2 regions of the Glaciibacter psychrotolerans genome follow, and region 2 is predicted to be linked to the other one. Evidence: predicted binding sites of a transcription regulator. Region 2 holds the regulator's gene; the other holds the start of a gene.

Region 1 (4,788 bases), 1.4 Mb from region 2:
GCCTCGTAGCCCGGCGTGCCGGGCAGGAAGACGTTCGACTCACGCAGGACTGCGTCATCCTGAAGTGGCTTGATCAGCTTGTCGACGATGTCCTGGCGCGGAACGGTCTTGAGGAACGCTTCGCGAACGAGGCGGGCCTTCTCGGCGTCGCCGGCGTAGGTCTTCGGGTCGAACGGGCCGCCGTTGGTGACCTGCAGGTCCACGTGCTCGTATGTGGCGTCGGGCGAGCTCTTGTACTCGATGCCCGCTGTGCCCTTGATCTGTGTGAGCAGGTCAGCGGTGGGCTGGCCGGCGGCGATCTGAACTTCACCGTTCTGAAGAGCGGTGATCTGTGCCTGCGGGTCGGGAATGACGCGCACGATGACCTTCTGGTACTTGGTCGACGGGCCGGAGGTGTAGTCCTTGCGCGCGGTCAGCGTCACGTACTGCTGATCCTTGAGGTCCGTGATCGTGTACGGGCCGTTGGAGAGCGTCTTCTGCTTCTCCTTCGGCATGTCGAGGAACTTGTAGTCGTTGCTCCACGCCTTCGCGAATGTGCTCAGGAACGTGGTGTCCTTGTCCTGGACAGCCTTGATGAAGGCCTTCTTTGCGTCGGCGCCCGAGTACTTCTTGTCGGGGAACGCCAGCTGCGCAGTACCGTGTGCGGAAACGCCAACCGGGAAGGCCAGCTCCCAGTCCACGTAATACTCGTCGTAGACGAGGGTCAGGCTGCGGCCGTCGTCGCCGATGGTCGGAGTCTTGCTGACGAGGTCGAGTCCGACTCCGGGGGTTGCACCGCCGTCGAAGAAGACACCCTTGTCGAGTGCATCCTGGTTGGTGACGTTGCCCTCGTCGTCGTACTCAGCCTCAACGTTGCTGAGGTGAGTGGTCTGGGCGGCCCAGGTCAGCAGAAGGTCTGCGGCGTCGACGGGGGTGCCGTCAGACCAGGTCACGTCTTTGTTGACCGTGTACTTGACAGTGAGGGGATCCTCGGATTCGACTTTGTACGTTCCGAAGTCGGTGTTCTTGACCAGCTCGCTCTTGCTGTTGTAATAGTTGAAGCTCTGGTTGGCGAGGTACCAGATGTTGTTGTTCGTTGCAGCGTTACCCGTTGACGTCAGGGTGTTGTACTCCTGCAGCGGGTCGTTCCATGCAACCTTGATTGAGGTGCCACCGATGACCTCTGAGCTGCGCGGAACGGCGCAACCCGAGAGAATCAGTGCAGTAGCAGCGACGAGTGAACCCGCGGCTGCCAGGCGTCCGATCTTCAATATTCCTCCAGTGCAAAAAAATGTACGTGGATACCCGACTCTCGCCGGAATACCCACGCTAGATAGTTAACGACCCTAAAGAGAGGGGGGTCTGAATTCCAAACTGAGCGACAAAATGTTATGTCGCGGCGACGTTTTCGCATGAATTTTGCATGGATTCCCACAAATCTGCGATCACCTGCAGCCAGACGCAACATCGCGCTGCAGTCGGTAGCAGCCAATCACGCCGTCCCCACGTGATCGATGCGAAGATTGCAGCGTGACGTATGGGCCAGAGGCAACCAAGAAGCGGACCTACCTTGAGATAGCGATCGTGCTCGGGCTCTCGCTCGGAGCATCCGCCGTCTATTCGATCATTTCGATCATTGCGCGGCTGACCGAGCCGATCCCCCTCGCCTCGCAGACGGCCACTTTGAATGGGTCGCAGTCGACTCGCGAGTGGCTCGACTTCACCTATCAGCTGCTTGGAAGCTTCTTCGGCCTCATGCCGGTGGCACTCGTGCTGTATCTGTTGTGGCGGCCAGGCCAGAACGTCTTTCGCAGCCTCGGCTTTGATTTCACGCGACCGGGTAAAGATCTGCTCGGCGGGCTGACACTGCTTGTCGTGATCGGTGTTCCTGGACTCGGCCTCTATCTGGCCGGTCGTGCATTCGGCTTCACCGTCGCGGTTGATGCGTCGCCGCTCGAGACATATTGGTGGACGATTCCAATCCTGATCTTCGCGGCGCTCCAAGCGGCGCTCCTCGAAGAGCTGATCGTGATCGGCTACCTGTTCACCAGGCTCATGCAGTTGGGCTGGTCACGCTGGACTATTATTCTGTCGGCCGCCGCACTGCGCGGCAGCTATCACCTCTACCAAGGCATCGGACCGTTCTTCGGCAACTTTGCGATGGGTGTCGTTTTCGGCTGGGCGTACACACGATGGGGCCGCGTCATGCCGCTCGTGATCGCCCACTGGATTCTCGACATCGCGTCATTCGTGGGATACCCCCTGGCCCTTGCGTGGTGGCCCGATCTGCTGGCGCCGACCCCGACGTCAACAGGAACGCCCACGCCGACCCCGACGCCCTAGACGACCTGAGCGCAGGATTCACACTCTCCGAGGGCGAGCCAACGCCGAGGTTGCCCTGCCCAGTACCACTGGCATCGCACGGTCTCGCCAGCATCGCACCGTCTCACTAGAACATGAGATTCGAATATGTTATCCACAGATCATGAGAATCTCTCGTATTTGTGTTCTTTTTGATTTACTCTGGGTGTATGGAGAAACTCACCGATCAACTCAGGGAATCCGCTGCCGCGGTCGCCCAACTGGGTGATGGTGTTGGCGCGTTCCATAGCCTCTCCGACACTGATTTGCTTGGCGCGCAAGGCCTGATCGCGACGTTGCGACGGCATGCCGACACCTACGCGGTGTGGGCGGCGGGTGAGATTGCACTGCGCTCGAAGCCTGAGTTCGGCCAGCGGGGCTTAGCCCGGCGGCACGGGTTCGGGAGCGCCGAGGTCATGATCGAAAGGACCACCGGAACGACCCACGCCGACGCGGTGAAACTGGTCAGCCTGGGCGTGATGCTCGCCGATACCGCCGACGCCGCGGCCGCGGCCGCAGCCGCAGCTGCGGCGACGGCCGCCGCGCTCGAAGCCTCGTTGGAAGCCAAGGCGGCCGAGCGGGCGGAACAGTCCGCGTCTGAACCGAATGACGACGGAGCCGATCCCGAGGCCACCACCACCGTCCACGACCACGACCACGACCACGACCACGACCACGACCACGAGTCTGCGACTCCGCCGCTGGTGCCGAGCGCATTGTCCTGGCTGGCCGAGGTGTCGGCCGCCTTGAACGCGAGCGTTCTGTCAGCCGATGCTGCCGCGGCAATCCGCAAGGGCTTGGGCGAAACCGGTCCGGGCGTGCCAGCCGAGAAGCTTGCGGCCGCCGCGCTGGTTCTCATCGAAGAGGCGCGCACGCTCAGCGCCGACGCGCTCTGGAAGAGGGCTCGGGTGCTGCGCGATCAACTCGACGTCGCGGGTATCGCCCGCCGCGAGAAGACCCAATACGGCGAACGATTCTTCCGCCTCTGGAAGCAAGCCGACGGCATGTACCGCACCAGTGGACTGTTCGCGCCCGAACAAGGACGGCAGATCGAAGTGATCGTCGAAGCACTCATCGGCCCTCGCCGGGGCGGACCGCGTTTCGTCGACCCGGTCGCCCAGGCCCAAGCGAAAGCACTGAGGAGCGACCCGCGCACCACCGACCAGATCACCGCAGATGGCATCCTCACCCTGCTGCGCCTCGGCACCGCCACCGACCCGCACACTGTGCTCCTCGGCCGCCGTCCCACCGTCACCGTGCACGTCAACGCCACCGACCTACCCACCGATCCACAGTCTGCTGCTCCACAGGCCGCTGCTCCACAAGCCGCTGCCGATGTTCGCGCTGCCGGACCCCAGTCCACTGCCCAGCAGACCAATGCTCGCCAGGCCACCAGTCCTCGGGCCACCCTCCCGCAGCATTCCGTCTTTCCGACGACCACCGACCTGCAGACCACCGACCCACAGAACACAGACCCGCAGCACTCCATTGCAGTGACCCCGCTCCACAAACCCGGGCACGAAGTGGAACACAATCCGGGCGGCCAACCGAACCTCGAACCGAACGAAGAACAACAAACCGCGCGTCCGGGCGGGTTCGGGCACATCGACGGCGTTTCGGTTTCACTCGATACTGTCGAACGCCACGTCTGCGCTGGCTACGTGGCCGTGCAATTCGGCCGCGGTGACCAACCCCTCAACGTCGGACGCGAACAACGTTTCTTCAGCACCGCGCAACGCGCGGCTCTTGCCGCCCGCGACGACGGTTGCCGGTGGGTCGACTGCGACAAACCCGCCTCCTGGACCGAAGCCCACCACATCGAACACTGGGTCGACGACCATGGCACCACCGACCTCGTCGTCGGAATACTGCTCTGCTATTTCCACCATCTGCTGCTTCACAACAATGGCTGGCACATCGAACGCCGCGGCACCACCTATTGGCTCGTCCCACCCGAAGACATCGACTCGACACGCACCCCAATTCAACTCCGCAGCATCAATCTGCTCCACCCAGCCACACCCCTGGCGGCAGACGCCACGTGACTCGAGGGTGTGCCCCCGCGGCAGCCGGCTCGACCGACAATCCGCCGACCGCCCGCGGGACGGGCTCGACCAACGGGATGGGAACGGCCAACGGGTCCCGACAAGAACGACCAACGATCCGCCGATTGAGCTCGTCGAAATCACGCGAGACGATCCCGCGAACGGCCCACCGGGTCTCGACACGCTCGACCAACGGAATCGGAACGACCAACGGGACCCGACAAGACCGACCGACGATCCGCCGATTGAGCTCGTCGAAATCACGCGAGACAATCCCGAGAACAGCCCACCGGGTCTCGACACGCTCGACCAACGGAATCGGAACGACCAACGGGACCCGACAAAACTGACCAACAATCCGCCGATTGAGCTCGTCGAAATCACGCGAGACAATCCCGAGAAC
Region 2 (4,788 bases):
TTCCTCCTGCTCGCGAAGCCGAGCGATGCGGCGCCGGAGGGGTTCCTGCCGCTGGATCGGCTCAGAGACCTCCTTCCGGTCTATAGCGAACTTCTTGGTCGGCTGGCCGAAGCGGGAGCAGAGTGGGTTCAGCTTGATGAGCCGGGGCTGGTTTCAGAGAGCATCCCTGTGCCCCGTGCCACGGTGTTGGCGGCGCTTCGCCACTCGACCGACACCCTCGGTCATCTCTCTACGCGGCCGGCGATCTTTGTTGCCGCGCCGTACGGCAGCCTCGACGACGCGTTTCCGGTTCTCGCCGACGCGCCGATCGAGGCCGTCGGGCTTGACCTGGTGCGGGGCCAAACGCCGTTTGATCTCTCGGGACTCGGTACGAAGACACTGGTGGCGGGCGTGATCGATGGCCACAATGTGTGGCGCGGCGACCTCAACGCCGCATTCGACACGGCGCAGGCAATCGCGGCCCAGGTTGCGCATCTCGCGGTGTCGACCTCGACCTCCCTGCTGCACCTTCCCCACTCCATCGACGACGAACCGGCGTTGGGAGACGGCCTCCTCAGTTGGTTGGCCTTTGCCGACCAGAAGGTTGCTCAGGTGACGACTCTTGTGCGGGGTCTGGCTGACGGCAAGGCTGCAATTTCACCGGACCTGGCCGCCGCCGCTGCAGCGCTACAGTCTCGCCAGGATGCACCGGGTGTGCGCGACAGCAGCGTGCGTGCGCGCGCGGCGGCGCTGACCGGAACCGACTTCACACGCGGGTCTTACGAGCACCGTGTTGAGGCACAGGATGCTGCACTCGGACTTCCTGCACTGCCGACCACCACAATCGGTTCGTTCCCGCAGACCACCGACATCCGTCGAGCGCGCGCCCAGCACCTGCGTGGAACGCTCTCAGCCGAGGACTATCGCGGTCTGATGCGTGCCGAGATCGCACGGGTGATCGCCCTACAGGAACAGATCGGGCTCGACGTGCTTGTGCACGGAGAGCCGGAACGCAACGACATGGTGCAGTATTTCGCTGAAAACCTCGAGGGCTTTGCGACCACGGCCAACGGCTGGGTGCAGTCGTACGGATCTCGGTGTACTCGCCCCTCGATTCTGTGGGGTGACGTGTCGAGGTCGGCTCCGATCAGCGTCGATTGGGCGAGCTACGCTCAGAGCCTCACGGCTAAGCCAGTCAAGGGCATGCTGACCGGACCGGTGACGATTCTGGCGTGGTCGTTCGTGCGAGAAGACCAGCCACTCGGCGACACGGCGCGGCAGGTCGCGCTGGCGTTGCGCGATGAGATCGCCGACCTAGAGGCCGCAGGAATTCAGATTGTCCAGGTCGACGAACCGGCGCTCCGGGAACTTCTTCCGCTCAAGCGGGCGAATCAGGCCGCCTACCTCGACTGGTCAGTGGGAGCGTTCCGTCTGGCGACGGCGGGCGTCTCGGCCGCCACCCAGATCCACACCCATCTGTGCTATTCGGAGTTCGGTGTCGTCATCGATGCCATCCGCAACCTGGACGCCGATGTGACCAGCATCGAGGCGGCACGCTCACGGATGGCGGTCGTGGCCGATCTCGGCACGAGCGGCTTCGATCACGGGATCGGTCCGGGCGTCTACGACATCCATTCTCCGCGTATTCCCAGCGTGGCCGAGGTGGTCGATCTGCTCGAACGAGCCCTCACAGCGCTTCCCGAGCGTCAGCTCTGGGTGAATCCGGACTGCGGGCTGAAGACGCGCGGCTACGCCGAAACCGTCGAATCGCTCACCAATGTGCTTGCGGCGACACGGCAGGTGCGCGCGCGAGTCGCCGGTTAAGCACCGCGAGTCTGCGGGAGTTGGTGCCTCGGTCAGTGGGGCAACCAACCCCTGCAGACTCGCGGAAAAAGGCGCGGCAGTCGAGGCGAGCTAGACCGAGCGCAGTACCGCGACGATCTTGCCGAGAATCTCTGCGTGGTCGCCCATGATGGGCTCGAAGTTCGTGTTGCGGGGGAGCAACCAGGTGTGGCCATCGCGCTGACGGAACACCTTGACAGTGGCCTCGTTGTCGAGCATTGCAGCGACGATCTCGCCATTCTCGGCCGTCTTCTGCTGACGCACGACAACCCAGTCGCCATCGCAGATTGCGGCATCGATCATTGATTCACCGACGACCTTGAGCATGAACAGGTCGCCCTTGCCCACCAGCTGGCGGGGGAGGGGGAAAATCTCGTCGATCTGCTGGTCTGCCGTGATGGGGACGCCGGCGGCAATGCGGCCAACGAGCGGAACCATCGCGGCATCTCCGATCTGGATCGATCCACCCAGGATGTCCGAGTCGCCGGGCGCACCCGATGTGTCGTCGCCCGATTGGGGCAGTTCAATGAGGATCTCGAGAGCCCGGGGGCGGTTGGGGTCCCGCCGCAGGTAGCCGCTGAGTTCAAGCTGGTTGAGCTGGTGGGTGACGCTCGACAGGGATGCAAGGCCAACCGCGTCGCCAATCTCGCGCATGCTTGGCGGATAGCCCTGGCGGCTCACGGATCGCTGGATCACGTCGAGAATCGCGAGCTGTTTCTCGCTCAAGCTCTTGCGACGTCGGGTGCCGCCCTTGTCGCGCGTATTGCTGCTTTCTTTCGCCATCTCAATGCTCCTCGCGCCGATGAATCTGCCGTTGGACCGGCTGTCGCCCTGTCGAATTCGAGAGTCTCAGCCGGGGCTGTTTCTCGGGAATGTCGGTGGTATCTGGTTGTGTTCGAGCCGTCAACAAAACTGTAACCCCGTCCGCCCCGAAAACAAACACTTATTCGAGTGTGTTGCGGCCGATTTTTCGAAAATATCCGTAAACAAGGTTGATTGTTCGAAGAATCGAATATATATTCGGAACAAAGATTCGCATCCGGCTCTCCCGGCCGAGAGTCGGATGCGTACTTACCAGGAGGTTCACCATGAGCACCACTGCTCCGCACGGATCCATTGGCACCACCCGGCTGCGTCTGACCCGGCGCGGTCGCCTCGTCTTCAGCACACTCGCGGCGGCGCCGCTGGTCGCCGTGGTTCTTGCCGCAGCGCTGAACGGCGGCGCGGCGCTCGCCTCGGGGGCCGGCACGAAAACTCACACGTTCTCCTACGTCACAATCACGGCAGGCCAGTCGCTGTGGCAGCTGGCCGAGCGTCTGGCACCGCACGACGATCCGCGCGACGTGATCGCCGAGATCGTTGCCCTGAACCAGCTCGACTCGGCCGACGTGGTCCCGGGGCAGCGCCTCGCGCTTCCCGCGTCCGACTAGTACATCCCGCCGGGCACGCGAACGCGGCCGGCGGAAGGGTGCGGGAGGTAGCCGGACGTGCCAGCACCAATGAGTCGTACTCGTTTGCAACTCAGAACTGCCCGGTACCATTGCACGGGTGACCAGCCTCAATGACCTTCCCCTGCGCGACAATCTGCGTGGACTCGTTCCCTATGGCGCACCGCAGCTTCACGTTCCGGTGGCCCTCAACGTGAACGAGAACACTCACCCCATTCCCGAGGCTGTGGCGCACCACATCGTCGCATCGTTGGCACGAGCGGTACTCACGGTCAATCGGTATCCCGACCGCGAGTTCACCGAACTGCGCGAGAGCTTGGCAAATTATCTCGGTCACGGACTGACAGCCGAGAACATCTGGGCAGCGAACGGCTCCAATGAGGTCTTGCAGCAGGTTCTGCAGGCGTTCGGTGGCCCGGGCCGCACCCTTCTCGGTTTCGACCCGACCTATTCGATGTACTCCATTTTGGCGTCGGGAACAGACACCCGGTGGGTGGCCGGCGAACGCGACGCCGACTACGAGTTGTCGGCCGACACCGCGGCCGCCTGGGTGGCGAAGACGCAGCCCGACCTTGTCTTTCTCTGCTCGCCCAACAACCCCACCGGCACACCGCTCGCGCTCGAGACGATCGCGGCGGTCTACGACGCGACCGACGGAATTGTCGTCGTCGACGAGGCCTACGCGGAATTCGGCGGGGCGGAGGCGCCAACGGCGCTCAGTCTGCTCCCCGGGCGCGAACGGCTTGTGGTCTCCCGCACCATGAGTAAAGCCTTCGCCTTTGCGGGCGCGCGGGTGGGCTATCTGGCCGCCGATCCTGCGGTGACCGATGCCCTTCGTTTGGTGCGGTTGCCCTACCACCTCTCCGCGCTCACCCAGGCCGCAGCAACGGCCGCCCTTGATCACACGGCCGAGATGCTGGCGATGGTCGACGACATCCGGGTTCAGCGCGACCGTATCGTGACGGAATTGCGTGACCTGGGGTACCGGCCGTACCGGACCGGCAGCAACTTCGTGCTGTTCGGCGGCGTCGAAGATCCAGGTGCGACGTTCACGGCGCTCCTCGCGGAGGGAGTCCTGATTCGCGATATCGGAATACCGAATCACCTGCGCGTGAGTGCTGGAACCGAAGCCGAGACGACAGCCTTTCTGGCCGCCATCTCGCGGCTCGGTGCTCCGACCGTCAGCCGAGCGGAATAGGCTAGCGCTATGACTTCTTCCGCACAGGAACCAGCCCCCCGTATCGCGCAGATCAGCCGCGCGACGAGCGAGTCGAGCATCGAGCTGCGCATCAACCTCGATGGCACCGGTGTCAGTGACATTCAGACGACGGTTCCGTTCTACGACCACCTGCTCACGGCGTTCGCGAAGCACTCGCTGACCGACCTCACCGTACGGGCCACCGGCGACACCGACATCGACGTGCACCACACGGTGGAAGACATCGGTATCGCGCTCGGCCAGGCCATCAAACAGGCGCTGGGCGACAAGTCCGGTATCTCGCGCTACGGCGACGCGACG

What was found. The regulator LexA, encoded in region 2, represses DNA repair genes until DNA is damaged. The targets are predictions, from matches to a motif close to TCGAACANNTGTTCGA.
Region 1: a site for LexA is predicted at 2,443-2,458, ahead of HNR05_RS07650 (HNH endonuclease signature motif containing protein). Genes of this name have one in related genera too.

The regions. Positions count from the first base shown of each region.
Region 1 covers NZ_JACCFM010000001.1:1,637,780-1,642,567, forward strand. Annotated here, with positions in the region: gene HNR05_RS07640 (ABC transporter family substrate-binding protein) at 1-1,250, opposite strand, end outside; gene HNR05_RS07645 (CPBP family intramembrane glutamic endopeptidase) at 1,510-2,322, shown strand; gene HNR05_RS07650 (HNH endonuclease signature motif containing protein) at 2,511-4,385, shown strand.
Region 2 covers NZ_JACCFM010000001.1:226,738-231,525, forward strand. Annotated here, with positions in the region: gene metE (5-methyltetrahydropteroyltriglutamate--homocysteine S-methyltransferase) at 1-1,803, shown strand, start outside; gene lexA (transcriptional repressor LexA) at 1,894-2,604, opposite strand; gene HNR05_RS01080 (LysM peptidoglycan-binding domain-containing protein) at 2,910-3,251, shown strand; gene HNR05_RS01085 (histidinol-phosphate transaminase) at 3,370-4,467, shown strand; gene hisB (imidazoleglycerol-phosphate dehydratase HisB) at 4,477-4,788, shown strand, end outside.